DNA from 3 places in the Clostridium sp. genome. Region 3 is predicted to be linked to each of the others. Evidence: riboswitches for the same ligand, from Rfam matches in the RefSeq annotation. Region 3 holds a riboswitch; each other region holds the start of a gene.
What was found. Region 3 has a riboswitch for S-adenosylmethionine ahead of LKE46_RS05345 (GNAT family N-acetyltransferase). Riboswitches for the same ligand answer to the same signal wherever they lie in the genome.
Positions count from the first base shown of each region.

Region 1 (12,109 bases), 2.2 Mb from region 3:
TTCCTCCAATGCCTGTCCAAGTCCTACTACATTTCCATGTCCGAAAATCGTAAATATTCCTTTGACGAATTTAGTTTCAATACCATCAAATTCAACATATTGATTGTCAAGAAATTTCACCAGTGCCTGTGCAACCGTAAGTCTTACTTTTTTCATACTTTAACCTCCCTCTCACTTTTCAGGCCATATTTTTACATCTTTTTCCCATAACCATTTATGTTCTTCAACATCAATTCTATCTGTCCAAGGGTTATCTTTAAGATGTCTTATCATCCAACAGTAATACATGGCATATCCAGGTGCTGAAGTCTGAGGATGAACATCTCCCCCATGAATGGCAACATAGCTGTTGTCCGATATTTTATGGGCATCATCTCCAGTAAGGCATAATCCCAAGCCCTGAGGTTTGTTGAATTTATAATAATAAACTTCCGGCTGCGGGTGATAATGTGGAGGATAACTTGACCACTTTCCAGGGAAAGTAATAACCTCACCCATTACCATATTGGAATAAGGAGCATTATGATAGTCAAATACAGTTCTGACGGTCCTTCTTGCAGTGTCATTCCATACTCCCTTGCCAAATATATCACTTTGGCAATCTTTTGGAGAATACAATTTTGAAGTAAAATCATTTCTGTTTTCAGCAGCCTGAAATATTATTTCACTTTCTTCCAGAGCCTTTACTGTTACTTTCACACCATGTGGAACATGAATACACCAGGGATTTTCATCAAATACTGAATGTCTCTCCATAATTTGTCTATTGCCCAGCCAGCCTACTTCAATTTTGCCCTTTAAAAGAAGAACAGCCATTTCCTTATTATTTTCTTCATAAAATTCTTCTGAATTTTTTTCGATCCTGTTTACTGAAATGTCCATAAGCATTTCTTTATGCGGGCCGTTTACTCCACATATTTTATTTTCACCAAATTTTAGAGAACCCAAATTACCAAATTCACTTAAACTCATATACTAATTCCTCCCAATCTTAATTTCTTGCCACCATTTCACCATATTCAGCTTTTTCTTTTTCTATAAATTTTTTTATTTCTTCAACTTTAGGCATTGCATCTGAACAGCTGTGGCTTGCAACAAGCATTGCAGCTGAAGCACTTCCAAACTCAAGAGCATCTATTATGTCCCATCCTTCAAGAAGTCCATATATGAAGGCTGACCCATAGGCATCCCCACCTCCAAAGGATTTCATCAGTTTAACAGGAAACGGCTTGATGCTGTATTTTTTCCCGTCTTCCGTATAGGCTGTAGATCCATCCTTGCCATGCTTTATAACAACTATCTTGTTTCCATATCCAATCCACCTGTCTGCTGTATCAATATCACTGCTGTTTTTTGCAACAAGACCTTCCATAAGGTCAAATTCTTCTCTGGAGCCTATCACCAGATCACTGTTTTTCCCCACCATGGAATAATAAATTGCTATTTCATCTTTATTTCTCCAATTATACTTTCTATAATCTATATCAAAGACTACAACTGTATTATGTTTTTTCGCATATTCCATCGCTTTAAGAGCAGCTTCTCTGGAAGGACTTTGGGCAAGAGCTGTCCCTGATATGGAAATTGCTTTTGCATTCTTGATATAGTTCTCGTCAATTTCATCTACATTCAGACTTAAATCTGCAATACTATTTCTATACATCAATATACTGCTTTCTGTAGGACTGAGTATTTCAGTAAAAGTAAGCCCTAGAGACTCACCATTTTTTGCCCTATAAATTTGTGAGGTATCTATACCTTCCCTTTTAAAATAGTCAATAATAAAGTCCCCAAATCTATCATCTGATACTTTGCCTATAAATCCAACTTTTTTCCCAAGTCTGGCAAGCCCTACAGCTACATTTGCAGGAGATCCTCCAAGGTATTTCTTGAAAGTTACACTTTCCGCCAAAGTTCTGTTTATTTCTACCGGATTTAAATCTATAGTTGCCCTTCCCAAAGGTACAACATCAAATTTTCTGCTATTGTCAAATTCAATATACTGCATTTTATCTCTCCCCCTAGGCTTTATTATTGCTTCCGAAAATTTTTATATGCTTTCTAACATTCAAATATGCACCTTCTATTTCAGCTTCATGGAGCCTGAAATAGTCTATATACTCCTCTTTTCTACATAATGCTTCTACCTTCTGAACAACCGACATAAACGTAGCAGTAGCTATATTTATTTTCCTCATTCCATATGAAACACACTTTCTAAAATCATCATCGCTTATACCGGATCCTCCATGTAAAACAAGGGGGACATCAACTTCTTTATTGACATTTTCCAACACATCAAAATTCAAATTTGGTGAGCCTTTATAAACACCATGGGCATTCCCTATGCCGATTGCAAGTGCGTCAACATTCGTTTCTCTATAGAACTCACATGCCTCGCCTGTATCTGTATACATTGAGGATATATTTTCCGAACCATCTTCGCTGCCTCCAACTCTACCAATTTCAGCTTCTACTGAAGCACCGTATTTTTGAGCTTTTTTTATAACACTTTTAGTTAAATCAATATTTTTGTCCAGAGGATATCTGGAGCCATCTATCATAACAGAGGTAAATCCCAAATCAAGTGCCTCATCTATACAATTCATAGTCAAACCATGATCCAGATGCACTGCTATGGGAACTTTTGCTTTTTTAGCTGCAGCCATCATTACAGGACCTATCATATACAGCGGTGAATGCTTCAGCCTGCTTTCTGCAATCTGCAATATTATAGGTGATTTCAATTCTTCTGCAGCCTTGACGGCTCCTATTATCATTTCCATATTTGCAATACTAAAAGCACCTACCGCATACTTTCCACTTTCAGCTTCAGCCAGTAATTCTCTTAATCTCGTCAGTGCCATACCTTCACCTACTTCCATAGTCCTTTATATATTTCTATTATATTTTCCCTTTTGACTTCTCTTCTTGTGTTTTGAGGGCTTCCACTTTGAAGTGCATCTTCCGCCATCTTGTCCAAATTTCCAAGAAAAATATTTTTTTCAATTCCAAATTCTCGTAATGTCTGTACATTTAAACTTGTACAAAGATTTCTAACCGCCTGTATGAATGCCTCTCCTGCCTGTATATCACTCATATTTTCTTCATATACTCCGATTGTCTTGGCCAGATCACAAAATCTATCAGATGCACCAGGCAAAATAAACTCAAGACAATCTGTTAAAAGCATTGCATTTGATAATCCATGAGGTACATGAAACAATGCACCTATAGGCCTGCTCATACCATGTACTATGGTAACAGAGGAATTGTTAAATGCTACTCCCGCTTGAAGTGCAGCTATAGACATTTCTGTTCTTGCTTTGACATTTTCGCCATTATCATAAGCTTCCAGCAAATTGGCAAATATTTTTTTGACTGCAGATAGAGAAAATATTTCTGACATAGGTTGGACAAGTTTTGATGTATAGGACTCTATAGCATGTGTCAATGCATCCAAACCCGTAGAAGAAGTAACACTTTTTGGTGATGTAATTGTAAAAACAGGATCTATTACTGCAATATTTGGTATTAGATAAGATCCTTTTAATAACATTTTTATATTCCTTTTAGTATCCGTTATTATAGTAAACTGAGTTGCCTCCGATCCAGTTCCAGCTGTAGTTGGTATTGCGACCAGTGGAGGAGTTTCTCTTTCAATTACCTTTCCAAGATAATCATTTATCTCTCCTGAATTCGTTATCATGGCTCCTATAGCTTTCATTGTGTCAATAGGACTTCCACCACCCAGTGCTATTAAAAAATCACAGTTGTCATCTTTGTACTGCCTGATTCCATTATTGACCATAATATCTGTAGGTTCTCCATTGACTTCGTGATAAATGGAATAATTTACTCCCAACTTATCCAATAAATTAGTAACATTGTTTATGCTCTTCAATTTAATCATTACATCATCTGTAACTATAAGTGCCTTCTTACCTAACAGTTTTATATTTCCACCAGCTTTATTCAAAGATCCCTGACCTGTGAAAACATATCTTGGCATTAAAAATAAATTACTCAAAGCTTCACCTTCTTAATATTTTTTGATTATATATTTATTATATTATAATTATCTTTTGGTTATATATTATCACTTATACTATATATATGTCAATATATTTGCTTAACAATATTGTAATATTATTTTTTGCATATTTTTTGATTATATCATTGTAAATATTTGAATTCTTATATATAATTATATATAAGAACACAGTGAATATACTAATATAACTAAAACTTATAAATAATTGCAATCTATTATTTTATGATACGAACATATTAGTTGTATTTTAACGTGGGGAGGCAATTATGAAATTAAAAAGGATACAAAAAATAGAAGAATATATACTGGACAACAATACTGTAACATTGGATAAATTAGCTGATGTATTTAATGTTTCCAAAAATACAATTAGAAGAGATATAAATGAACTGGTTGAAAAGGGTACGATAAAGAAGGTATATGGAGGTGTATCAGTAAATTCAAATCCACTAGTTCCTTTTGATAAAAGGCAGATAAAGAATATCTATTCAAAATCTCTAATAGCTGAGGAAGCGGCTAAACTGATTGAAGATGGAGATATAATATTTGTAGACTCTGGAACAACTACATTGAATCTTGCAGATTTTCTTAAGGATAAAAAAAATATAACAATAATAACCAATAATCTCAACTTTATCAACAAATGCATCAAATATAATAATTTAAATATAATTTCTACAGGAGGCAGCCTAGTAAGAAAGACAAATTCACTTGTAGGTACGGATACGTTGAATATGATAAAAAAATATAATATAAATAAAGCCTTTATGGCTTCTACAGGAATATCTTTAGCAAGCGGCGTTACAAATGGTTCTCCACAGGAGTGTGAGATAAAAAAACTTGTAGTAAGTAAGAGCAACTTAGTATATGTATTGATAGATCATTCAAAATTTGGAATTTCTTCTTTAATGACTTACTGTTCAATGGAAGATATAGATTATCTGATAACCGATAAAAAACCACCAGAGGAATATATACAATTTATCAAAAGAAACAATGTGAATTTAATAATAGCACAAAATGATAAATGTCTATATGCACAGGGTTAGTTTTTCCTATATGCCATAGAAACAAATTGCCAATAGATTCATTTTACTGAAATCTATTGGCAATTCATTTTATCTAGTCTATGACAACAACAGGTTTTATCAGGTCCCGAGGTTTATTCTTCATTAGAAGAAGAGACTCCTCAATATGATCAAATCCATGATACACATGGGTAACTAATTTTGCCGGATCAAGGCGATTATATTTTACAAGGTCTATAAGTCTTTCCATTCTGAGCCTTCCTCCAGGACATAATCCTCCCTTAATGGTTTTATGTGCCATACCACATCCCCACTCTTCCCTTGGTATTTCGAGATTTCCGCTTCCATGATAATTTACATTCGATACTACTCCGCCCGGTTTAAGTATTTTTATTGCCTGAGCCAATGTATCAGTTCCTCCTCCTGCCATTATTATGCGGTCTACACCTTTTCCATCCGTAAGTTCAAATATTTGTTTGACTATGTCTCCGTTCTTATAATTTACAATATCGTTAACCCCATAAAACTTTGCAGCCTCAACACATACGGGTCTGCTGCCAACCCCTATTATCCTTCCTGCACCATGCAGTTTCGCACCGGCAATTGCCATAAGTCCTACCGCTCCAATTCCTATGACAACAACACTTGATCCCGTTTCAATATCAGCAAGTTCTGATCCATGAAATCCAGTTGTAACCATATCACTTATCATTACGGCAACTTCAACTGGAATTTCATCAGGTAAATATGCCAGATTCATATCAGCATCATTTACATGAAAATATTCTGCAAAAACTCCATCCTTAAAATTTGAAAATTTCCATCCGGCCAGCATTCCATTCGAATGTTGCGGAAATCCTCTTTGTACATCTATCGAACGCCAATCGGGAGTTATTGCAGGTACAACTACTTTATCTCCTACCTTAAAATCCTTGACTTCACTGCCTACCTCAACAACTTGCCCAACTGCCTCATGCCCTAATATCATGTCATTTCTTTCTCCAAGAGCTCCTTCAAATACAGTATGTATATCTGAAGTGCACGGCGATACAGCAAGTGGATGGATCAAGGCATCAAATGGTCCTATTTCCGGTTTCTTTTTTTCAATCCACCCCACCTTGTTTACTCCAATCATTGCAAAACCTTTCACAAATATTCCTCCTTATACAATTATTAAAAAGCAGATTAATATACCAGTTGTTATTAAATTAACACTTGATTACAATTTATTAGTAAGAGCAATATTCATGCCACATTATATGATCTCCCTCATATACTGAAACTCCGTTGTTTTTTGCAATTGGCTTATAATTAGCGTATAAAAAAACAACAGTTTTAAAAAGCAATCTGTTGTTTTTTTATACATTGTCCATTATTTATACAATTATATCATTACTGATAATCAACATAAATTTAAATCTTGATATCATATTTGTTTATTTTATTGTACAAAGTAGTTCTATTTATTCCAAGAATCTTAGACGCCCTGGATAAATTACCGCTGCATTTTTTTATGCAGTCTATAATAGCTACTTTCTCCCACTGGTTTAACGAGCACATGTTGTATTCATACTTTAATTTAGTATTTTCATAATTATTGTTTGAGATATGTTTATCAAAATCAAAGGATGTTTTTCCATTCATATTTACTATATTCTCAATACAATTTTCAAGTTCTCTAACATTTCCAGGCCAATCATAATTCAGCAATTTACTATATAAAGAGGGTTTTATACATGGTGTCTCTTTTTTTAATTTAGAAGATTTCAATTTCAGAAAATAATCTATAAGCAATTTTATATCTCCTTCTCGTTCCTTCAATGGTGGCACATGAATTGGTATAACACATAATCTATAATATAAATCTTCTCTGAAGTTTCCTTCCGCTATTTCCTCTTTTAAGTTTTTATTTGTAGCTGCAATTATTCTAACATTTATTTTTATATATCTGCTTCCACCTATTCTCATAATGCACCCCTCCTGTAAAACTCTAAGTAAATTAATCTGCATATCCAGAGGCATTTCACCTATTTCATCCAAAAATATAGTACCATTGTTTGCAAGTTCAAACTTACCGAGCTGTCCACCTTTTTTTGCTCCTGTAAAAGTTCCCTCTTCATATCCAAATAATTCACTCTCAATTAGATTCTTTGGTATGGCTCCACAATTTATCGCTATAAATCCATAATTTCTCCTTGAACTGTCATTATGAATAGCCTGGGCAATCAACTCCTTGCCAGTTCCGCTTTCTCCTTCTATTAAGACAGTGGATGGACTATCTGAAATACTCTTAGCATATCTTTTCATCCTTGTAACAGCACTGCTTTTGCCAATTATATCCGAAAAACTGTATTTTGCTCGCATACCAGTATACTTATTTACCATATTGTAAACCTTCTGTATATCCTTGAGCATTACGATTATAGAGAGTATTCTGTTATTTTTATCTTTTATTGGAGAAACATTTAAATTAAAATTTTTTTTATTTAAATACACGGTGTAGTCATTATTTTCATATTTATAATTATCCATCTGCTCATATATATGCTCCCAGTTTTCTATTAGATTTGATATATTGCTGCTTATTACAGAATCTTTATTCACTTGAAGCATTTTGCAGGCTACAACATTTATTGATTTTATCTTCCCATAAGAATCTACAGTCAGGATGCCCACATCCATCGAATTTATTATAGTATCAAGATATTGATATGCTTCAAACAATTTATTTTGGGACTTTTCCATCTCTATATAATTTTCTATTGATTTTACGGCAGCTACTACAAGTCCCAGTGTATGCGGATGCACCAATTGATACTTACCTGTTAAATTAAGACATCCAATCACATTTCCGTATTTATCATGTATAGTATCTGCAGAGCATGTCCAAATATGATATGCATTCAAATAATGCTGTTTCTCCGCCATCTGCATAGGTTGATCCATATATATGGATGTTCCAATCGCATTTGTACCTGTACTTTTTTCACTCATATCCGAGCCTTCTATCATCTTCATCTTTTTGGCTTCTTCTATCACATCTCTATCACCAATAGCTATCAATATAACTCCGTCCTTATCAGTAAGATCGAGGAAAAAGCCCGAACCTCTTAGAAAATCATATAATATTTCCATAAATGGCCTGGCAACTTTTATGACTTCATAATTTTTTTTACATAATCTTTGAAACTCCAAACCTTTCACGATTTTCAGCGGAAAAACCCTTCCCTTTGGAATTTTGTACTCGTTTTCACATCTTAAATGTGACTGTCTTATTATATTGCTAATCTCCGATAGATTAAACATGCCGCTTCCTCCAAAATAATATATTTAAACATATTATACCATTCTATAAAATCATCAAAATAAAAAATCAAGTTTCTTCAACAATTATATCAAAGAAACTTGATTTTCATATTTTATATTAATTTCACAATATCAAATTTTGGCAAGAGCCTGATCCAAATCGTATATAATATCATCAATATTCTCTACACCTATTGAGAGCCTTATAAGATCTGGAGTTATCCCGGCAGCTTTTTGCTGTTCTTCATTTAATTCTGCATGTGTTGTACTGGAAGGATGTATTACAAGAGATTTGGCATCTGCTACATTTGCAAGCAATGAAAATAATTTAACACTATTTATAAACTTCTTTCCTGCTTCAAGTCCTCCCTTTATTCCAAATGTGAATATAGAACCTGCTCCTTTTGGAAAATATTTTTTTGCCAGATCATGATACGGACTGCTTTCAAGTTCAGGATAGTTTACCCATGAAACCTTTGGATGCTTAGTTAAAAACTCAACTACTTTTCTTGTATTTTCTACATGTCTTTCAACCCTGAGTGAAAGTGATTCCAATCCTAAAAGGAAATAAAATGCACTTTGCGGGCTTAATGTTGCCCCTGTATTTCTAAGAAGCTGAACCCTGGCTTTTAAAGCAAAGGCAATTGGTCCCTGATCTGCGTAAACAAGACCGTTATAACTTTCATCAGGTGTAGTGAAGTCAGGGAATTTTCCACTTGCTGCCCAGTCAAATTTTCCTCCGTCTACTATAACTCCACCAATGGTTGTCCCATGGCCACCAATGAATTTTGTTGCTGAATGTACAACTACATCTGCACCATATTCTATTGGTCTTACAAGATATGGAGTACCAAAAGTATTATCTATTATAAGAGGTATTTTGTTTTCATGTGCTATATTTGCTACAGCTTCTATATCCAATACATTAATCTTTGGATTTCCTAATGTCTCGGCATAAACTGCCTTTGTTCTGTCTGTAATAGCCTTTCTAATATTTTCAGGATCATCAGGATCTACAAACGTTACGTCAATTCCTAATTTCTTTAATGTTACTGAAAACAATTCATATGTGCCCCCATAAAGAGTGCTTGCTGAAACTATATTATCCCCTGAATTTGCCACATTTAGTATTGAATATAATATTGCTGAAAGTCCTGATGAAGTTGCAAGTCCTGCACTTCCACCTTCAAGTGCTGCTACTCTCTGTTCAAATACATCCTGTGTTGGATTCATTATTCTGGCATAAACATTTCCTGGTTTTTTAAGTTGGAAAAAGTCTGCTGCTTCATCTGCATCTTTAAAAACAAAAGACGTAGTCTGATAAATTGGAACAGCTCTTGCTCCCGTTGTTGGGTCTGGTACTTGTCCTGCATGTACCTGTAATGTTTCAAATCCTAATTTTCTCTCTTCACTCATTTTTATCGCTCCTAACATTTATATATTAAAATTTTTTACAATAACAATTTATTACTTTAATTATCTGCAACAGCAATTGCACGTTATCTTCACTATAATCACATCCAATCTAAAATTTAATATTTTATTATGTCATTCCTTTAAAAACTAAAAAAACTTCTTACAGAGAAACTGTAAGAAGTCAAAATTCTTAGTATCTCTCATCTCTCAGGTTTTACCTGCTGGAATTAGCACCGTTGAACAAAATTCATTCAGGTTGCCGGGCATCATAGGGCCAGTCCCTCTGCCTCTCTTGATAAGAAGTTAAATATTCAATTGATTTACATATACTATATAATCTTTTAATAAACTTGTCAATACCTAAAATCGAAAATTTTCATAATTATTTATCATATCAATTCTTTCTTTGTGTCTGCCTCCTTAAAACTTAGCATTATACCATTCATCAAATAACATTACGGCAAGTCCATCTCCAATAACTCTTCCACCCATACATATTACATAGAAACATTGTGCATTTTAGTATATCTCGCTGAAAAAACGTTTTCTACCAAAGCTGCATTTATTCATACAAACCAACTCCTACAAAATAAGCTATTATAACAGATAGAGGTCCTGTTACAACTCTTGAGAATAGAACTGCCGGAACCCCCACTTCCACTGTTTCAGGTTCCGCTTCTGCAAGGCTCAATCCAACAGGTATGAAATCACATCCTACCTGTGCATCTATTGCAAACAATGCTGGAAGTGCAAAATGCGGTGGTATATGTCCTTTGCCTATTTCCGTTCCTACAAGAACTCCCACTACCTGAGCCACAACTGCTCCAGGTCCGAGTATAGGTGAAAGTATGGGCAGTGTACAGATAATTGACACTATGATCAGCCCTACAAGAGAACCTGCTGCCGGTGAGATTGCCTTTGCAATAATATTTCCTATACCTGTCTTGTTTATAATTCCAATTATCATACATACGAAAGCCATGAATGGAAGTATGTTTTTTATTATTGAATCAATCGTCTCTCTTCCTGCTTCATAGAACTTTCCTATTACATCTCCAACACCTTTCCCAAGCCTTACTATAAAATTCTCTTTCTTCTTTGGTGCCGCTTCAACAGCTGCCGCCACACTTTTCTTTGCCTTATCATCAGGAATATTTGTTTTTGCTTTTTCCACTTCTGGAGCTGATGATACCGGTGAATTGCCCTCATGGATGGAAATACAGGATTCATTTACATCAGATACATACAGCTGCTCCGTCATAAATTTTGCAAGAGGACCTGACTGTCCAACAGATTTTACATTTATAGTAAGTATACCTTTTTTTGGATAAACTCCGCATCTTGCAGTACCTCCACAATCTATGACAACTGCAGCTATCTCCGCATCAGGAACTCCAGTAGCAAATCCATTTACCAGTTCTGCATTGGTCATTTGGGCAAGCTTATATGCTACAGGATGCATGTCCTGTCCCGTTACACATACAATTTTATTCCTTTTTCCTTCCGGTTTTATATAGAGAGGTCCTCCCCAGCCACTTCTTCCTTTTTCAACTTTTACTGTATTATACATGATAACCCTCCTATTTTTATGGATTCATACAATTTTATTAATTTCATGCCAGCTCAGCCTTTTCTCTTTCTTTCTTATTGAGAAGGTAGAATGTAATTCTCTCTGTAAGTATGCCCTTGATCAATATAACTATAATGCCGGCTAGAAAATACCTCACTGCAAGTTCACCTACAGGCAGTCCAAGTTTTGTTATTCCCTGTGCTATACCCATGTATACAAACAATTCGGCAGGATTTGCATGCGGAAATAGTCCTGTAATTGCATGGCAGAAAGAAATAGTTGAATCATAATAAGCAGGTTTGTACTTTTCATCTAAAAATTGTCCAAAAGTCTGCGCCATAGGATTTGTCAAAAAGAAAGTAGCTATAATAGGGAATATCGTGTATCTTGTTATGAGATATTTGGATGAAGCTTTTGCCAAATTGTTGACTTTTTCTTCACCTATTATTTTGATGAGAGAGTTGACAGCTGTGATGAGTACAACTAGTGTTGGCAATATTCCGGTAACCATCCCGGTAAAGCTTTTTCCTCCTTCTTGAAACAGTCCTATAAATCCCTGCGCAGCATTTGCTAAAGTAGTTAACATAATTCAAACCCCCAATTCTTTTTTATATATAATGAATATTAATCCATCATTATCATTTAATTCAGAATATTTTTTCTAAAGTGTCTTTTAAATCTTTTAATGAATTAAATATTAATCTTGGCTGTATGTCAGAATCCTTTAAATCCTCT
Region 1 covers NZ_JAKVOI010000001.1:3,290,022-3,302,130, reverse strand. Annotated here, with positions in the region: gene iolD (3D-(3,5/4)-trihydroxycyclohexane-1,2-dione acylhydrolase (decyclizing)) at 1-156, opposite strand, end outside; gene LKE46_RS16435 (5-deoxy-glucuronate isomerase) at 172-972, opposite strand; gene iolC (5-dehydro-2-deoxygluconokinase) at 992-2,008, opposite strand; gene LKE46_RS16425 (class II fructose-bisphosphate aldolase) at 2,022-2,867, opposite strand; gene LKE46_RS16420 (iron-containing alcohol dehydrogenase) at 2,876-4,030, opposite strand; gene LKE46_RS16415 (DeoR/GlpR family DNA-binding transcription regulator) at 4,321-5,103, shown strand; gene LKE46_RS16410 (NAD(P)-dependent alcohol dehydrogenase) at 5,177-6,232, opposite strand; gene LKE46_RS16405 (sigma-54-dependent Fis family transcriptional regulator) at 6,496-8,388, opposite strand; gene LKE46_RS16400 (O-acetylhomoserine aminocarboxypropyltransferase/cysteine synthase family protein) at 8,521-9,804, opposite strand; SAM riboswitch class I at 10,002-10,106, opposite strand; gene srlE (PTS glucitol/sorbitol transporter subunit IIB) at 10,367-11,374, opposite strand; gene srlA (PTS glucitol/sorbitol transporter subunit IIC) at 11,418-11,960, opposite strand; gene LKE46_RS16385 (HAD-IIA family hydrolase) at 12,022-12,109, opposite strand, start outside.
Region 1: another riboswitch for S-adenosylmethionine. It lies ahead of LKE46_RS16400 (O-acetylhomoserine aminocarboxypropyltransferase/cysteine synthase family protein); the one in region 3 lies ahead of LKE46_RS05345 (GNAT family N-acetyltransferase).

Region 2 (12,109 bases), 800 kb from region 3:
TCAAGACAGTCTTCAACCCTTTCCTTGACTTTCACTTCATCCATGCCCATCTGCCTCGGCCCGAAGGCAACTTCTTCGTAGACTGTAGGACAGAAGAGCTGGGCATCTGAATTCTGGAACACGAATCCTATTTTTTTGTGAAACGTTCTGGAATACCTGCCGTTTTCCATCTGCTTTTTGGATATGTTTACATTGTCAAAATAGTAGCTGCCGCTGTCTGGAAATATTATGCCATTCAACAGCTTCAAAAATGTGGACTTTCCACTCCCATTGGCTCCTATGAGGGCCACAGATTCGCCTTCCTGGATATTTATGTTTGCATCTTTGATTACTTCCCTGTCTCCATACCTAAAACATACATTTTTAATTTCTATCATAATAAGCTGCTCCTTTATCTCATGTAAAAATACAATATCATAATCAACATACTTCCCGCACAGTAAAGAAAGTCTGAAAAGGTAAATTTGAATTTTGAAAAGCAAATGTATTCTCCTGTAAAGCCCCTGCATTCCATGGCAGAATACATTTCAGCCCCCATCTCATTTGACTTTAAAAACAGTCCTCCCATTATTCCACTTACAACTGAATACTTGCTGTTGTTTTTCCCTATTGATTTGAGCTTGAGAGAATAGAACATGTCCAGTGCAAATTGGCCCAGTATGTAGATGTATTTCAAGGTTATATCAAATACAAGAATAAATATGTCCGGTATAAAAAATACCTTAAGTGACCTTGTGACATGACTCCATTTTGTAGTGCGGGAAAAAATGTTTACAATCATTATTGTCCCAAATATCTTGAATATGAGCATAATGCTGTTTAGCATATTTCCCATCAACATCGAGGGTATAAGCATTATGAAAGTAAACAGAGGCATTATAAGACTCAAAGCAAATATACTTTTTATTTCCTCTGCATCCAGAAAACTCAGCAGCAGCAGAAAATATATGTCTACTGCCGCAATATATAGTGGGTTTCGTGAAAGCGACAGAAATATTATATTTAAAAACATAAGCACAAGTTTTGCTGCCGGATTTATCCTGTACATAAATCCGGTTTTCAACTTATCTCTTCTCTTTATCAGCGAAAGCACCTTTAAAATGGAAAATATACTTTTATCTATAAATCCGTCAGAGTCATTTTCGGCCGCATAGTTGTCCTTCTTAACAAGCCAGTCTTTCAAATGCAACACCTTCCATCCAGAATTTTATTATTTACTTTTTGTCTGAGAACAATGTAACCAATACAATTATTACCACTATGATTCCACAGGCACTTATTATACTGCACATTATAATTAAACCCTTTATCATTGACCTGTCCATCTGTCTAGTCTCTTTTAAGTCCGCAGAATACATACCAGCATCCCAGTCCAATTGCCAATCCTTTTTTCTGCTGCTCCAGTACAAAATCCGATATCCTGTCTTTTTCAACCAGTATTACTTCTATATCTTCAGTTTCCTCCAGTTCCTGTTTTGGTTTTATATTTTCAGGCAGCTTTTCATCTATATCCACATTTACCAGCCTTACCGTATCCGAAAGGAGGGCTGCATTTGAGTACAGCATTGGACTTATTGATTTTACTTCTCCCGTATAGCCGGTTTCTTCCTTCAATTCTCTAAGGGCATTTTTTTCTATATCCTCATCTTCCATAAGTCCTGCCGGGAATCCAATTACATAATTGTCTATAACCGGCCTGTACTGCTTTATAAGTATATATCTGCCAGATGGAACCAGCCTTGCCACCATTACTACGGTATTTACAAAATTGGTCCTCTCTACACTTTCCCACTTGAATCTTTCCTCGTTTTTCCCCCTGTAGGTTATCTCATTCAAGGATATCCAGTTTCCCTTATACAGCATCTTCTTGCCTAATATTCTCACAAATATTCCTCCTAAATAGATTTTATTTTTTTGACCTCTTCTCCTATTATCCTGAATCCTCTTTCTATATCCTCATCACTAGTTCTCGAAAATCCAAGTCTGAATGTATTCTTGCCTTCGTCATCAACATAGAACAGATCTCCCGGAGTAAATATTACCTGACGTCTGCAGCACCTTTCCAGGAGCTGCCGCGAGTCCACATTTTCAATTTTCAAAAATATATGCAGTCCTCCCTCTCCATATATTTTATCATAAGGAATATATTTTTTTGCAAGTCTTATAGCCAATTCATATTTGTCCTTATAAAATTTTCGTGCTTTTTTGATATACTTTTCAAAATTTCCCTCTTTAAGATAATCGTAGAATACAGCCTGATCCAGAAAAGAGGTGTGTATGTTCCTGCTTCTTTTTGCACTTTCAAGATATCCTACAAGTTCCCTGTCTGCAAGTATCCATCCTATCCTCAATCCCGGAAAAAGTATTTTCGAAAAACTACCTATATAAATTACACTATTTCCACTTCCGCCCAGTGCGGCAATCGGCGATACATGGTCACTCAAATATCTCAATTCCTCATTGAAGCCATCCTCAATTATGGGAACATCATATTTTTTGAAAATATTATATAACTTTGCCCTCTTATCCGGAGGCATGACTATTCCCGTAGGATTATGATAAGAAGGTATTAAATAAGCCATCTTGAATTTATCACTCCCGAGATTTTTTTCCAGATTGTCAAGGTCTGCTCCATCCTTGTTCATTTTTATGCCCGTTATATTTAATTTATGCAATTTCATAATCTTTATAGCTGTATTGTGTGTCGGATTTTCACATAATATACTGTCACCTTCCTCTGCAAGACATGACAGTACAATGTCAAATCCCTCCGTAAATCCATTTGTCACCAGTATGTCTTTTTGGGACACGTCTATGCCTTTATTCTCCATGTACTTCAAAAGATATTCAATAAGCGGTCTGTATCCCTGTGCATACCCGTAGTTCAATATCCTTCCACCTTCCCTTGATATGCAGTTCAGAAATGACTTTTTGAAATTGTCCACATCAAATAATCTGTCATCGGGGGCTATGCTTTTAAATGATATCATACCCTTTTCCCATTTTATCTCGCTCTTGATTATATCCAGTTCTTCCGACTTTCTGGCATAGCTGTTTATGCGTTTTTCCCAGTCCACATTCCATCTGCCCTGAAAATTTACTTTTACATCGGCTACAAAGGCTCCCCTGCCCTTTTTCATGTATATTAGTCCTTCATCCTTCAGAAAATCATAGGCGCAAATAACTGTATTCCTGCTGACCTTCAGCCTTGAGGACATTTCCCTTGTGGATGGGAGTTTTTCGCCTGAAGCCACCATCCCTCTAAGTATCATATTCTTTATATAATTCTTTATCTGTATGTAAACAGGACTTTTATCATCAATTTCCATATCAAAAAACATAACCGTGAATTCACCTCTATATATATTTTTACATAAATCCACATATAAATAAAGATGATGTACTGCTTTTTTTACAATACATCACCTCTACTGTGAAAATTTCAATTTGTCTGCATACTAAAATGCAGGAATTATGCTTCCCTTGTAATTATCCTCTATGAATTTCTTGATTTCAGGTGAATTTACAGCCTTCACAAGAGCCTTTACATAAGGCTTATCCTTGTCTTCCTTCTTTACTGCAATTATATTTGCATAAGGTGATTCCTTTGATTCTATGGCAAGTGCATCCTTTGTAGGATTTAAGTTTGCCTCAAGTGCATAATTTGTATTTATAACTGCGGCATCTACATCTCCCAGTACTCTAGGAAGCTGTGGAGCATCCAGTTCCTGAACCTTCAGGTTCTTCTTATTTTCCATTATATCAAGCTTGGAAATAAGCTCTCCATCCTTTACTTTTACAAGTCCTTCCTTTGCCAGCAGTTTAAGTGCCCTGGAACCATTTGTAGCATCATTCGGTATTGCAACTTCAGCCCCATCCTTTAGATCCTTTAAATTCTTTATCTTGTTGGAATATATCCCCATCGGTTCGATATGAACTTTTGCAACGGGAACCAAATCCGTACCATTTTTTTTGTTGTAGTCTTCAAGATATGGTATATGCTGAAAGAAGTTTGCATCCAGTTCTCCAGATGCCAGAGCCTTGTTTGGCGTTACATAGTCTGTGAACTCTTTTATTTTCAGCTCATATCCTTCTTTCTGGAGTATAGGCTTTACCTTCTCAAGTATTTCCTCATGGGGCTTTGGTGTAGCACCTATTGTTATCTCCTTCTTTTCACTTTTTGACGTATCACTTCCGGTATTTCCTGCACTGCTGCTTCCGCATCCTGATAATGCTGTCAAAACAAATACAGAAGAAAATATAATTGCCAGTGTCTTTTTGATGTTTTTCATAAAAGTTCCCCCTCAAATTAGTTTAATCAAAATAAAAACCCGAGAAAATCCCCCGGGTTTGAAACCTTAATGATTTTCTCATCTTTCAGCTTTCGCTGCAGGAGTTAGCACCAATGTATACAATACTGGTTGCCGGGTTTCACAGGGCCAATCCCTCCACCTCTCTTGATAAGTTTATCTTGATTCATTTTTTCATGTAAGTGATTATATCATCACAATTTTTCGTTGTCAATGCTCTTCTCAACAGTTTACATATCAAGCAGAAAATGCCCTGTATAAATGTTAATTAATCATCTATACAGGGCTGCATTTGTCTGTTTAGTATTCAGCTGGCGCACATATTTTTTCATTATCCATCTTACCGTGATTTTCTTCCATGGAGTATTCAACTATTTTGTCCAAGAGCTGGCTGTAAGACATATTTACAGCTTTCGCACTTTTCGGGAACAGACTGTTCTTTGTCATACCCGAAAGTGTATTGAGTTCAAGTACATAAGGTATATTGTCCTTTACAATCAGATCAACTCTTACGTATACCCTGCACTTCAACACATCCCAGCATTTGCGGGATATCTCCTCGATTTCACCTTGGAGTTTCTCCTCAAGCTGGACAATTATTTCATCCGAAGCACCTTCAGTGTATTTTGCCTCATAGTCAAAGAATTCCGTCTTTGGTTTTATTTGAATCAACGGCAGCGTGTTTCCATTTAAAATGCAGCAGGTAATTTCGTCGCCTTTTATATATTCCTCAATCATGACCTCTTCATCATATTCCAAGCCGAGATTTACTGCATCTTCCATATTCTCTTTATTTTTGACTATATTTGTCGCCACACTTGATCCACCTGAATTTGGCTTCACAACCAGTGGATACCCAATCTCATCCAAATAATCATAATCTATTTCATCTGTGGATTTGACACACATCCACCTTGCAGTTTTAATTCCTGCACTCTTCAGCACCTTCTTTGTCATATCCTTGTCCATACAGATGGAACTTGTAAGAGGTCCACATCCGGAATAAGGTATATCCAGAGTTTCCAGAACGGATTGAACCGTTCCATCCTCTCCGAATTTCCCGTGAAGTGCTATAAATGCAAAGTCTATACCTGCTGTTTTATCTATAATATCTCTTTCTTTGTCTATAACAATTGGAACTACTTCATACTTTGTTTTATCAAAACAACTCATTATCTCTCTTCCAGAATTCAGTGATACTTCTCTCTCCGAGGATATTCCCCCCATGATAACTCCTATTTTCATATCAATTCCTCCGCTAAATACTGTTATACTATCCTTTATCTTTTATTTTACACATCGCCGGATATAAGAAAAGAGCCACTCAATAAATATTTTTACCATGTTGTGGTTCACCGGCCACTCCAATAGAATTCAGAATATCACCCGTATCCGCAGTAACCAGCCCGATGGAACTGTCTGCTATACCATAGTATATATACAGCTTATCCCTAATTTCAACAGCACCACAGGGGAAAACCACATCTGAAAAGAAGCCCTCTGTCTCATAGTCCTCACAGGGATATAAAACAGGTTCCTCACTTCGCCCGATAACTTTTGAAGGATCATCCAGATCCAGCAGAAGAGCCCCCATTGAGTAGCATTCATGTTCATCTACACCGTGGTACAGCTCCAGCCATCCGGCATCTGTCCTTATGGGAGGCATACCTGCCCCTATTTTCCGTGAATCCCAGCAATTTTCCCTTGTACATGCCAGCAGCCTGTGATTACCCCAATTTATCAGATTGTCGGATTCAGATATCCAGATCATAGGTTTGCCGGTACTTCTGGATACCGGTCTGTTCAGTGCAAAGTACTTCCCCCCTATTTTTTCCGGAAAGATTACCGCGTCCTTGTTCTCCGTATTAAATATATTACCCAGTTTTCTATAGCTTTTGAAGTCTTCTGTAACAGCCAGACCAACTACTATTCCATACTTGGAAACACCACTGTAGGTAATATAGTAGCTGCTGTCTATCCTGGTTATCCTTGGATCTTCTATTCCGAAACTTTCATACTTGTTTTCCGGGAAAATAAATGGTCTCTCGTCTACATCGAAATTTATACCATCATCGCTCCTTGCAAGTCTTATGTGGGAAATAGATGTGAGGTATTCAAAATCATATGGCTTCTTTATATTTTTTATTACACGTGAATCACTAAAATCATAATCTCTGTTACTTTTGTCTATATCCACAGTCTTCAGACAACTTGTGCTGGAATCCACAATCGGTACCCGGAAGAAATCATCATCCGGATTATCAACTGCTTCAGCAGTTCTAAATGCCAGTATTATCTGATCTTTATATATGGCGGCTCCAGGATTGAATGCCCCTACAACCTTAAGATTTTTACACGAAGGTTCAACATCTCCGGCCTTTATAATAGGATTAAATCCATATCTCTTTATACTCATTTCTCCTCCTATAACAATATTGAAATATTTAGAAAGTCTCCAATTCTCCACTTTTGTCTTCACCCATATACTCATAAAACGGATTGTCTATTTCAAGTGTCTGGGCCTCAATATCGCTTATTCCGGCATAAATCACTGCCTTTTTACCATCAAAGGTAAGCCCGCCTCCAAACACTACATCATACAAAACTTTATCTTTGCTTGGTCCGGGCAGGAAATCCCCTCTCTCCGCAATTATACGGACATCCTTGTATTTCATGGAGTTTATCTCAAGAACAAATGTCATGCAGTAATAGTGTTTCATACCGTACTCATCAAATTTTGCTATATGCCCCAAAAGGCCTATATTGTTTTCATCAATAGGATAAATACTGTTTATACCACCCCATTCCTCATCACTGAAAAAGTCATTCAGAATAGGTGCATCTTCAATTACCCCTATACTCAGATCGCTCAGTCTCCTTATTTTTATAAATCCTATTTTCCCCTTTCCTCCCTTTGCTCCCTGAGGGCGTGTCAATACACCTATACTGCCATCCTTGAGTTCAGTTATACGCAGGTCCTTCATGCCATCCGGCCCTACAAAGAAAAGTTTCAGATGAAAAATATCCTTTCCTCTGTACATTATAGTCCGCCATATCAAGTTGTAAGGATTATTTATATCCTTGAAAACTTCAACCCCGCCTACTATCATCTCGTCACCTATCCTGGTAAAAAAAGGATCTTCCAGATTCATGACAGGCGACTCTATTATATGACACCAGGCATCCTTGTATTTTTCAAAAAATGACACCATGGAATCATTGCCCATTTTGGACTCAACCCTTCCTGCCATTACAATTCTTCCCCTGTTTATAAACGGTGCAGTTATATTGTAAACATCCTTGTGGAATATACCTACAAATTTCACCCTGTCTGCAATCTTTTCTGTTTTATTGTCCCTATATTTTTTCAGTAAATTGTCACATGTAATTATCATTTGAATTTACACCTTTCTAAAATTGATTTATATGCTCTCAATAATTATTATAAGTATAATCACATAATAATAAACCCCTACTTGTCAAAAGTAGGGGAAAATATATTTACAGTGCTGCCTTGTATATATTTATGACGTCATCTTTGGAAAGAGGCTTGAACTCACCTATTTTTCCAGCTCTTGTAGCTCCTTCAGCCATTTTTTCAAAGTTTTCCTGTCCTATGTTCAAATCACTCAGTCTTGATGGAAGTCCCAGGAGATTAAAGAATTCTCTCGTTTTCTCTATGGCACTTCTGGCTACAGCAAATTTATCTTCATTCTCATCTATATTCCATACGTTGATACCATACCCGGCAAAACTGTCCACAGTATTTTCATCAAGCACATATTCCATCCAAAAAGGTGTCAATATGGCCAATCCCACACCATGTGTAATATCATAAAATGCGCTCAGCTCATGCTCCATTGGATGTACGCTCCATCCCTTGACCTTGCCGTAAGTCAGCAGTCCATTTATGGCAAGACTTGAAGTCCACATCAGGTTTGCCCTTGCTTCATAGCTGTCAGGATGTTCAAGTGCTATTGGTCCATACTTTATACAAGTGCTCAAAAGGGCTTCGGCCATTCTGTCCTGAAGATAGGCACCTTCTGTATTGTTGAAGTATATTTCAAGTATATGGCTCATTATATCAGCAGTTCCCGCCGCCGTCTGTTTTTTTGATACGGTAAACGTATAAGTTGGATCGAGTATTGAGAATCTTGGTATTATACACTGGCTTCTGGTTCCTAGTTTTTCCCTGGTATCCTCGTTTGTAATTACGGCAAATATGTCCATTTCAGAACCCGTAGCAGCCAGAGTCAATATGCTTCCAACAGGCAGGGCCTTTTTTATTTTAGACGGGTCAGTAACTATGTCCCAGGGATCTCCTCCGTAGTAAAATCCAGCCGATATTACTTTTGAACAGTCAATTACACTTCCTCCGCCAATTGCCAGTATAAAATCTATCCTGTTTTCCCTGCATATCTGCACTCCCTGTCTTACACTGGATATTCGTGGATTTGGATCCACTCCGGAAAGCTCCCAGAACTTTATTTTGTTTTCTTTTAAAATCTTAACTGCAGCATCATATATCCCGTTTCTCTTGATACTTCCTCCACCATATACCAGGAGAACCTTGGAACCATATTTCCTTATATTCTTTCCCAGGACACCTATCTGGTCTTTCCCGAAAAAAATTTCAGTAGGAATTGAGTAATGAAAATTAATCAAATCTAAACATCTCCTTTTCATGAAGACTCTTATGCAGAAAATCTTCTGCAATCTACATTTTTATTTTACCTATGTTACTAGTATATAACATAAATAGCCATAAGCAAAACCAAACTTATGGCTATTTATCTGAATAATCCAGCTTATTTTAAAATTTTCACTGCCCTATCCACTACATTTTCTACTGTAAATCCAAATTCTTTAAATAATATATTTGCCGGCGCAGAGGCTCCGAAGTGATCTATTGATATAACCTCTCCATCCATGCCCACATATTTGTGCCAGCCGAAGGAAGTCGCAGCTTCTACGGCCAGTCTCTTTCTGACCTGCTTTGGAAGGACACTTTCTTTATAGGCTTCACTCTGTTTTTCAAATATTTCAAAGGAAGGTATGCTTACTACTCTTGCATCTATACCTTTTTTAGCAAGTTCATCCCATGCCTTGTATACAAGTTCAACCTCAGATCCCGTAGCCATAAGTATTATATCAGGTATGGACTTTTTGGAATCCTTCAGTATGTACCCTCCCTTTAGAGCTTCAATACCGGTTTCCTCATATAGAGGAAGGTTCTGCCTTGTAAGAACCAGACACGTCGGCCCATCGGCTTTTGTAAGGGCATAATCCCATGCTGCTGCCGTCTCCTTTGAATCTGCAGGTCTGAAAACGGTCATATTAGGTATACTCCTTACGGCAGCCAGCTGTTCAACTGGTTCATGAGTCGGCCCGTCTTCTCCTACTCCAATGCTGTCATGGGTGAGGACATAGACTACAGGCAGTTTCATAAGAGCGGACAGTCTCATAGCACCTTTCATATAATCCGTAAATACAAAGAAAGTTGCTACAAATACCTTTAATCCGCCATATAAAGCTATTCCATTTGCTATTGAGGCCATGGCATGTTCTCTTATTCCAAAGTGAAGATTCCTTCCCGACCTGTCTTTTATGGAAAAATCCCCTTCTCCATTCATATTTGTTTTGTTGGACGGTGCCAGATCAGCTGAACCTCCTATGAGGTTTGGAAATATTTTGTCAAGTTTGTTAATGAGCTTTCCAGAAGCGGCCCTTGTTGCCATGACCTTGTCAAATTCCCAGAAATCTTTTTCAGTATCCAGGTCAACTGCTGCCTTTCCACTCAGCCATCTGTTCAGTTCCTCTGAAAGTTCAGGGTATTTCCTGTCATATTCAGCTTTCAATTTATCCCATGTATCCTTTTCAGCATCAAATTTCTCTATTTTTTCATCGAGGAAATCCCTTACCTCGTCAGGAACATAGAATTCCCTGTCGTAATTCCATCCGAGAAATTTTTTTGTAGCCTTCAAATTTTCTTCTCCCAGAGGCTCTCCGTGTGCTGAAGATTTACCCTGTTTTTCAGGACATCCGTATCCTATCTGAGTTTTCACTATTATTACACTTGGTTTGCTTGCTTCAGCTTTGGCTTCCTTTATAGCTGAATCTATCTTATCCACACTGGTTCCATCCTCAACCTTTAATGCCTGCCATCCACATGCTTCAAATTTTTTCGCAACATCTTCCGAAACCGCCAGATCTGTATCTCCTTCTATAGTTATATTGTTGCAGTCATATACAAGTATGAGCTTCCCGAGGCCCAGGTTTCCCGCAAGGGAAATTGCCTCCAATGCAACCCCTTCCATAAGACAGCCGTCACCAGTCAATACGAACGTATAATTGTCTATTATGTTAAATCCAGGTTTATTGAATTTGGCAGCCATAAACTGCTCTGCAACAGCCATTCCAACAGCATTTCCAACTCCCTGTCCCAGAGGTCCAGTAGTAGTCTCAACACCTACTGTATGACCATGCTCCGGATGTCCTGGTGTCTTGCTGTTCCACTGGCGAAAACCTTTTAAATCATCTATTGTCAAGCCATAGTCAAACAGATGCAGCAGTGAATACAACATTGCCGAAGCATGCCCTGCCGAAAGTACGAATCTATCTCTGCCAATCCAATTGGGGTCCTTTGGATCATGTTTCATGTTTCTGCCCCAGATTGCATATGCTTCCGGAGCCGCACCCATAGGAAACCCCGGATGACCCGAGTTTGCTTTTTGAACCATTTCCGCCGAAAGTATTCTTATGTTATTAACCACTAGATCTTCTATGTTTTTCATATATACTTCACTCCTCACCTTATTGAAAGTCGAAACAGATCTCTTTTGATATGCCTATTATATTGTACAAAAGTTTTTCGTTATATTCAACTTGTTTGTCCTTCAATCCAGAAAACCTATTGCAATATTAAAAATATACAATTTACTATTTTCACAGCATATAAAATCAATTTGCAGTATAAAATTGCATTTTTAAAACCCTATGTCATATATTATAAAACCAGGGAGTATAATAATAGCCCACATTTTGAGTATACAGTATAGTCAAATTAAAATTTTTTAAATAATTATAAATCGACTATTACCGGGCAGCCTGTATCGTGTTCAATTTTTTGTTTTATCCACTGAATTTTTTCTTCTGATTCTGAATTTTTCAATTTCAAGGTTACAGTTGAATCAATCATGTTGAAGGATGGACTTTTTTTCAGCTCTATATTTTTAATACCGCAGAGCAGCTTTACCTCATTTATTATTTGATTCTGGTTTATGCCGTCTGATATTTTTATATTCCATCCCGTACTATCCTCAAGCCTTTCTATATATTTTTCATATTTTTTCCCTATCACAGGTGTTATAAAACTAAGTTCTATATATTTTCCGCTTTCATCCGACCTTATACTTTTCCTATAGGGTTTGAATTCCCTACTTTCAAATTCTCTGTCAATAAAATTCAACGCCTTGTTTTGTTCCATGGGACTGCAGCTTTTATCACTCTCTGTAGTTATCTTTTCACATATTGTTTCAACAGGAAATTTGAATATAAGCTGAAGCCCTGTATTTTTGGCAAACTCATCCACAACCTTTTTATCAACATGAAAATTGGAATTCAGATTTACCTCAACCCTGTTCTCATCCAGTCTGTAGGAAATCTTTCTTATATCGGCTCCATACAGCATCCTGCTTATAATATTTGAAGCTTCATTTATATTTACAGAACTGGAAATTTCAACATTCCATCCAACATCATTTTTAAATTTCTTTATGACATCATATATTCGTTTTTCA
Region 2 covers NZ_JAKVOI010000001.1:257,972-270,080, reverse strand. Annotated here, with positions in the region: gene LKE46_RS01440 (energy-coupling factor ABC transporter ATP-binding protein) at 1-377, opposite strand, end outside; gene LKE46_RS01435 (energy-coupling factor transporter transmembrane component T family protein) at 392-1,192, opposite strand; gene LKE46_RS01430 (NUDIX domain-containing protein) at 1,330-1,884, opposite strand; gene LKE46_RS01425 (PLP-dependent aminotransferase family protein) at 1,896-3,341, opposite strand; gene LKE46_RS01420 (MetQ/NlpA family ABC transporter substrate-binding protein) at 3,459-4,292, opposite strand; SAM riboswitch class I at 4,368-4,467, opposite strand; gene LKE46_RS01415 (D-alanine--D-alanine ligase) at 4,611-5,555, opposite strand; gene LKE46_RS01410 (glycoside hydrolase family 130 protein) at 5,635-6,726, opposite strand; gene LKE46_RS01405 (DUF1861 family protein) at 6,755-7,705, opposite strand; gene LKE46_RS01400 (iron-containing alcohol dehydrogenase) at 7,812-8,975, opposite strand; gene tkt (transketolase) at 9,119-11,104, opposite strand; gene LKE46_RS01390 (MBL fold metallo-hydrolase) at 11,392-12,109, opposite strand, start outside.
Region 2: another riboswitch for S-adenosylmethionine. It lies ahead of LKE46_RS01420 (MetQ/NlpA family ABC transporter substrate-binding protein); the one in region 3 lies ahead of LKE46_RS05345 (GNAT family N-acetyltransferase).

Region 3 (7,501 bases):
TACAATGGCAGCGAATTTTAGCAGATGCTTATTTATAGCTGAATGGTGATAAGTATTCTAATTGATTGACTAGAAAACTAGAGATCAAGTTCTTCATATTGGAGCATATTTGTTTTGTATTTATTATGAAAGCTTGATCTTTTTGTTTTAATTAAAATACATGGAACAAAAGGTATGATTGCTATGCTAAATGATTGCAAATTGTTACAAAACTTAAAAGTGGACGAAAAAAAGATATTTAATTTACTTCAGAAAAATGGAGCCATGAGTAAAAATGAAATCTTACTTAAAGCAAAGATGAAATTAACTACATTGAATCGTATTATGAATCCTCTTGAGAAAAATGGACTTATAGTTGAAAAATGTATAGGAGAATCTACCGGTGGCAGGAAACCTGTATTGTATGATGTGAATATATGCAGATTTTATATTTTATGTATAGACATATCTGAATCATGTATAGACATATCTATAGTTAACCTGAGAATGGAGATTATTCATAAAAAAGTTTTTCAAATTGAATATGGTACTTCTCCGAATGATTTAATAGAAATGATTCAAAAGAGCATAGGAAGTATATATGTAGAATTAAGGCTTGATTTTATTCAGCTTGCTGGAGTAGGACTTGCAGTTGATACAAGAGTATTGCCTGGTGTACCCATAAAAGAAATGCTGGAGAAAAAACTTAAATGCAGTATAGTCAGTGAGAACAGATCCAATTCAGCTGTTGTTGCAGAATATTTATATGGATATGGAAAAATGTTTAGTAATCTGGCTTATTTTAATTGTGGATTGTGCATAAGAGAAGGTACCATTCTACAGGGGAGAGTTTTAAGAACAGCAGGAAATAATGAATACGCTTTTGAACAGATTATTTCCAGAAGCAGAGATTATATTAATTTTAAAAGCATGTGTATTGAAACTAAAAAATATAACTTGATGCCTGAAAAAACGATTATGAATGTTGCAAGAACACTTGGGACAAGTATGAATTCATATGTAAATTTGTTGAATTTGAATTGTATCATACTGGATGGATGTTTGGCAAGTCTGGATTTATTTTATAATACATGTATTAAATATGTTGATGGAAAAGTTGTTTTTAAAAGAAGAGGATACTTCAAAGATGACGTTGTTCCTGTAGGAATTGCAGCGTTGGTATTTGAAAGATTAGTTGAAAATCAAATATAGTTTTGATGTCTGTTTAAATTCAAGCTTCTGTTGCTGAAATCAATAAATTATCAGTTTATACATAATAAAATTCAGTTAAGGTAGGAGAGGTTTCATTGAATAAAAAAGTAGTAAATGATAATATTTTAAAGAGTATTTCAAAGGAAAATTTGAATATGGTATTATGTATGCTAAAGATAATAAAGTATGGTTCAATAACTTTAGTTGTTCAAGATGGGAAAGTGATACAGGTGGAAAAAAAAGAAAAAGTAAGATTGATATAGACTGTTGACAAAGTATTTGAAATAATATATAGTATATGTAACTTAAAAGTAAATAAAAATTTCTTATCGAGAGAGACGGAGGGACTGGCCCTATGATGTCCGGCAACCTGGATTATTATGTTTATTCAATGGTGCCAATTCCAGCAGGAATACCCTGAAAGATGAGAAACAATAGGACATGTCTTCCTTTGGTTTCTCCGGAGGAAGTTTTTTGATGGAAGATTTAATATTATAATTGACTGACTAGAAAACTAGAGGTCAAGTTTCATGTATATGTGGATTAGTACTTTATATAATGTACATATATGGAAGCTTGACCTCTTATTTTTAAGAAAAAAAGCTGATTATGAGCAAAATAGAAAAGGGAGGGATGAAAATCTACAAAATATTTCAGAAGTCGGATCCGGGGAGAGACGAAATATAAGTGAGGTGTGAGAAGAGTGCCTGAAATTGTTATAAAGAAAGCAGCGCAAAAAGATATACCATTGATATTTCAATTAAGGGAACTTTTATTTAAAGAAAGTGGATTCAAAGATGATTTTTATATAGAAAATGTAAAAGAAAAAACTATAGATTTTTATAAGAATCAATATAATGAAAATAAAATGCAGCATTTCATTGGATATAATTCCGAGGGAAAGGTAATTGGCGTTGCAGGATCTCTAATCAAAAATGATTTTCCATATTTTTTATTTAAACCAGGATTTTATGGATGGATAGTTGATGTCTATACTCTTCCTAAATTTAGAAAAAATGGCATGGCGTCAAGATTGCTTGATCTAAATATACAATGGATTAAATCAAGAGGAGCATGTGAAATACAATTGTTGGCCTTCAGTAAGGAAGCTATCAAAGTGTATAGAGATTTTGGATTTAAAGATGTAAATGTAATGAAATTAAATTTATAGTGGTATACGAGATAATCCTGTCTACTACAAATATTGAATTTTATATTATTTTAGGAGAGATATTTGTATGAAGGGTGATAACAGATCCAAGATATTGAAATGTTCAAAAAAGATAATTAATGATTGTGGAATAAAATTTCTGAGCGTCGATAGAATTGTAAAAGAATGCAGAATAAGTAAATCTACCTTCTATGACAATTTTTACTCAAAGCAGAAGTTGCTTGAAAGCTTAAAGATGGAAGCTGATGACAAATTAGAGTATAAGCCCATAAAAGATAAAATTGTTTCAGCTGCTATACAAGAATTTTCTACAAATACTTTTAATGAAACAAATATGGATATAATAGCCCAAAAAATTGGAATAAATAGATCTTCCATATATAGATATTTTTCAAATAAAGAAGAACTGCTTGAAGCAAGTGTAGCTAATGAAATGAAAAATAGGAAAAAAATACTTGGATCAATTAAAAATAGAAAGTATGATCCTATTGTATTTATAGAAAAATATATAGAATATTTTGATTCATATGCAAATGATAAATATACTAATCTGCTGTTTGCTACTATGATTTATTATTCTAAAGATAATCAAAATGTAAAGGAATCTTTCGGAAAATTAAGAAAATATAGTGTTGATTTATTGGCTGATAATTTTGAAGAAGGCAAAAGAAAAAAAATATTCAAGAAGAACTTCGATTCTGTTTTAAAGGCACAAATGTTGTTTTCAGTAATGGCAGGTATGCATATTCATTGTCCTGAAAAGTTTTCGGTAGTAACGCATGATTTGTTGAAAATGCTTTATAAAGAAATAAAATTATAGTATCAATATTCTTAAAAATTTTAGTTGTTAGAATTCACTGATACTATAGCTTATTTATGCAAAATTGAGTACTATAAAGAACATTATGTATTATTTAGTATCTGAAATTTATATAACAATTGGAGGAACAGTATCTGGCAGATCTAATCAAAAATGCACAGAAAGAGGGTGTTATTGTAGGTAAGAACAGTGTTACCATACCGAATTATAGTAATGTATTGATACTTGCTCCACCTCTTATAATAAAGAAAAATGAGTTGAACGTTATAGTAGAAGTCCTGAAAAAGTTGTTAAAAAAATTATCTGATAAGTTAACAGGGAAGTGATTTTATGGATAAAAAAACTTCAGCATTTATTACAGTTGAGAATATAATTACATTAATTACGATAACTATATTGCTAATTATATGGTATGTGACGACAAAATTAAAAATATTGCCTGAATCTATTATACCTTCACCTTATGATGTTTTTACGGGTTTTAAAGAGGTCATTACCCAGGGATACAAAGGGAATACAATTTACAGACATTTTAGTGATAGTATGTTCAGGCTTATTACAGCATTTGCACTGGCAATAGCTACAGGAATCCCAATAGGACTGGCAAGTGGATACAGTACTAAGATAAGAGCTGTTTTTGAGCCTATAGTAAATTTTTTTAGACCGCTTCCACCTCTAGCTTATTATGCTCTTTTAATAATGTGGCTGGGTATAGGAAATTCATCGAAGATCATGCTTCTTTACCTTGCTGCATTTCCACCGGTATATATATCATGTGTATCGGGGGTAAAAAGTATTAGAGAAGATTATATCAATGGCGCATATACTTTGGGTGCAAGCAGGATCCAGACGTTTATACATGTTATATTTCCTACCTGTTTACCTTCAATATTTACAGGACTCAGGACATCCATGGGATTTGCCTATACAACTTTGGTTGCTGCAGAAATGGTTGCAGCAGTGTCCGGTATAGGATGGATGGTGCTTGATGCCAGTAAGTTTTTAAGGAGTGACATAATTTTTGTTGGCATTATAATAATGGGAATTACAGGAATATTGCTTGACAGAATAATTAGAATAATCGAAATAAAGGTTGTTCCATGGGAAGGAAAAGAATAATAAAAATATATATAAAATGGGAGGAATATTTTATGAAAAGATTTGGAAAATCAATAATAACAACTGTTCTAACAGGTATTTTAGTAGGGAGTTTGGCTGGATGCGGCAGTACTGCAAATAAAACATCCACTCAAACGGAAGGTGATGCAAGTCCAAGTGTTATAACTATTGGATATCAGCAGATACCAAATGATGAAATCCTTGCAAAATCAAAAAACTGGTATGAGAAGGAACTTGGGACAAAGGTTAAATTTGTTCAATTTGATTCAGGTAAAGACGTAAATACTGCAATGGCCTCAAAGAGTTTGGATATTGCGCTTTTGGGTTCAACTCCGGCAGCTATAGGAGTATCTCAGAATCTTCCATATGAAGTATTTTGGATACATGATGTAATAGGGAAGAATGAAGCACTTGCTGCAAAAAATAAGGCAAATATAAATTCTATTAAAGATTTAAAGGGTAAAAAAGTTGCAGTACCGTTTGGTTCTACAACTCACTATAGCTTATTGAATGCACTTAAAGCAGAAAATGTACCGGCAAGTGATGTCACCGTTCTTGATATGCAGCCTCAGGACATTTATGCAGCATGGCAGCGAGGAGTAATAGATGCAGCATATGTGTGGCAGCCCACATTGACAAAACTAATAGCTTTAGATGGAAAAGAAATAATCAATAGTGGAACATTGGCGAAGAAAGGCATTGTTACTGGAGATATTGGAATAGTCAATAAGGATTTTGCTAAAAAGTATCCGGATGTAGTTACAAAATATGTAAAACTACAAATTAAGGCTTATGACTATTTCAAAAGTAATTCTGACGATGCTGCGGGATCTGTAGCAAAAGAACTCAATATAAGCAAGGAAGACAGCAAAAAGCAAATGAATGAGCTTATATGGCTTTCGGGGCAGGAAGAAATATCTAACAAATATTTAGGTACAAGTTCTAAAAAAGGTGAATTTGTGAAAACACTTAAAGATACAGCTGATTTTCTGGTTCAGCAAAAACAAATAAAATCTGCGCCGGAGTTGTCTGAATTTGAGAAAGCTGTCAACCCCGAATTTGTAGAAAAAGCTTTGAAAAAATAGGGTATAGACGTGTGGTAATCTGGAGGTGGAATATTATGCAAAATAAGAAAAACAAATATATCATTTCTTTAAAAGATGTGGAGTTAACTTATAAATCAAGAAGTGCAAAAGTTGATGCCATAAAAAATATAAATATTGATATAAAGGAAGGAGAATTCATATGTATATTGGGTCCTTCTGGTTGCGGCAAAAGTACTCTGTTAAAAATCATAGCTGGATTTATAAGTCCCTCCAGTGGTATGGCGTTAGTAGACGGGAGCAAAATAGAAGGTGCTGGTTATGACAGAGGTGTTGTTTTTCAACAACCTGCCTTATATCCATGGCTTAATGTAGAAGATAATGTAAGATTTGGACTGAAAATGAGAAAAATTCCGAACATAGAGACAAGAAAAAAAGTAGATTTTTTTCTCGAGAAAATTGGATTGGAGGAATTTAGACAGCTAAAACCCTATGAGTTGTCAGGTGGTATGAAACAGCGTGTTGCAATAGCACGTGTGCTTTCGAACGATCCCAAGGTACTTCTTATGGATGAACCATTTGGTGCTTTAGATGCACTGACGAGAGAACAAATGCAAAACTTATTAAGACGTATGTGGAGTGAAAATAAAAAAACGGTGCTGTTTATTACTCATGATATTGATGAAGCACTGTATCTTGGTACAAGAGTCATGGTCATGTCTAAAAGACCTGGCACAATAGTAAAAGAGTTCAATATAAAATTCTCAAAGGATATAGAAAATAAAAATCTAAGCGACGTGAAATATGACAGCGAATTTAAAAAACTGCACAGGGATATACTTGATTTGATTATGAATAAGGAGGGCAATTGAGAAATGCTGGATAAAAAAAGAGAGTTGACACTGGAAGAAATTATAGAAAAGTATCCGGATGTTTCCCCTTTTGTGATTATAAAGGCAGATGTTCAGAGGAGAAGTGTAATATACACAGATAGGGCAATAAAGGCTGCAGATAAAAATATACATCAGCTTCAGTCAAGAGGTATATTTTTTTCAGTAGGTGAAAAAGAAGATTATTTTCCAGTATCTCTGCTGCTGAGGGACGGTACCTCAATTATAACCGGACCTATTTCTACAGCTGAGAATCCATATGTTGTAGATTGTATTGAAGGTAAGCTCTGTCTTACAGATAAGGGTAAAATAGTGGAGAAGGTTGAATACTGGAGTAAGCCGGATTACTATGAAAAATTTACAAGCAGGGGAACTCCAATGTGGCATGTTGCTACCTCAAGACCACAGCGCATAGACATAGATCCATATAGCTATTGTCATTTCTGGGATACCGGCAAAGGCTGCAGATATTGCAACATAGGTTCAAATTTCAACAAGAACAAAGTAGAAAATGACAAGCCTGCCAGATTGAATCCTCAGGATGTGTATGAAACTGTGAAAGAAGCATTGAAAGAACCGGGAACCCTGGAAAGTATCTTTTTAACAGCAGGTTCCATATTAAGTGGGAATGATATCTTTGACGATGAAGTAAGCTTATATATAGAAACACTTCAAGCTATAGGAGAAAATTTCAAGACAAAAAAATTTCCAAGTCAGATGATATCCTCGGCATTTAACGAAAAACAGCTTCAGAGAGTATATGAAAACACGGGTATTATGTCATTTACATCAGATATTGAAGTACTTAATGAAGAAAAATTCAGATGGATTTGTCCAGGAAAAGACAAGTTAATAGGGTATAAAGAGTGGAAAAGAAGAATATTTGCAGCGGTAGATATATTTGGAAAAGGAAATGTGAATTCCGGTATTGTGGGAGGAGTCGAACTTGCCAAACCATATGGATTTAAAGATGAAGATGAAGCACTTAAAGTGATACTGGAGGAGGCAGAGGAATTTGCTGAAAATGGGGTAAGTATAGTTCAATGTGTCTGGACTCCATATCCTGGATCGGTATTTCAAAATCAGGAGAATCCTTCACTTGAATACTATGTAATATTATCAAGAGCACTTGATGCTCTAAGAAAAAAATATGATCTGAACATAGATATGGATAATTACAGAAGATGTGGCAACCATCCGGATACAGATTTGTCACGGGTTATATAGGAGGTGAACTGAAGTTGTCAGTAAAATTGCAAGATAAAAT
Region 3 covers NZ_JAKVOI010000001.1:1,061,957-1,069,457, forward strand. Annotated here, with positions in the region: gene LKE46_RS05330 (hypothetical protein) at 1-21, shown strand, start outside; gene LKE46_RS05335 (ROK family transcriptional regulator) at 184-1,191, shown strand; gene LKE46_RS05340 (YezD family protein) at 1,287-1,454, shown strand; SAM riboswitch class I at 1,515-1,622, shown strand; gene LKE46_RS05345 (GNAT family N-acetyltransferase) at 1,895-2,362, shown strand; gene LKE46_RS05350 (TetR/AcrR family transcriptional regulator) at 2,430-3,182, shown strand; gene LKE46_RS05355 (hypothetical protein) at 3,302-3,508, shown strand; gene LKE46_RS05360 (ABC transporter permease) at 3,513-4,301, shown strand; gene LKE46_RS05365 (taurine ABC transporter substrate-binding protein) at 4,334-5,386, shown strand; gene LKE46_RS05370 (ABC transporter ATP-binding protein) at 5,422-6,216, shown strand; gene LKE46_RS05375 (radical SAM protein) at 6,220-7,461, shown strand; gene LKE46_RS05380 (hypothetical protein) at 7,476-7,501, shown strand, end outside.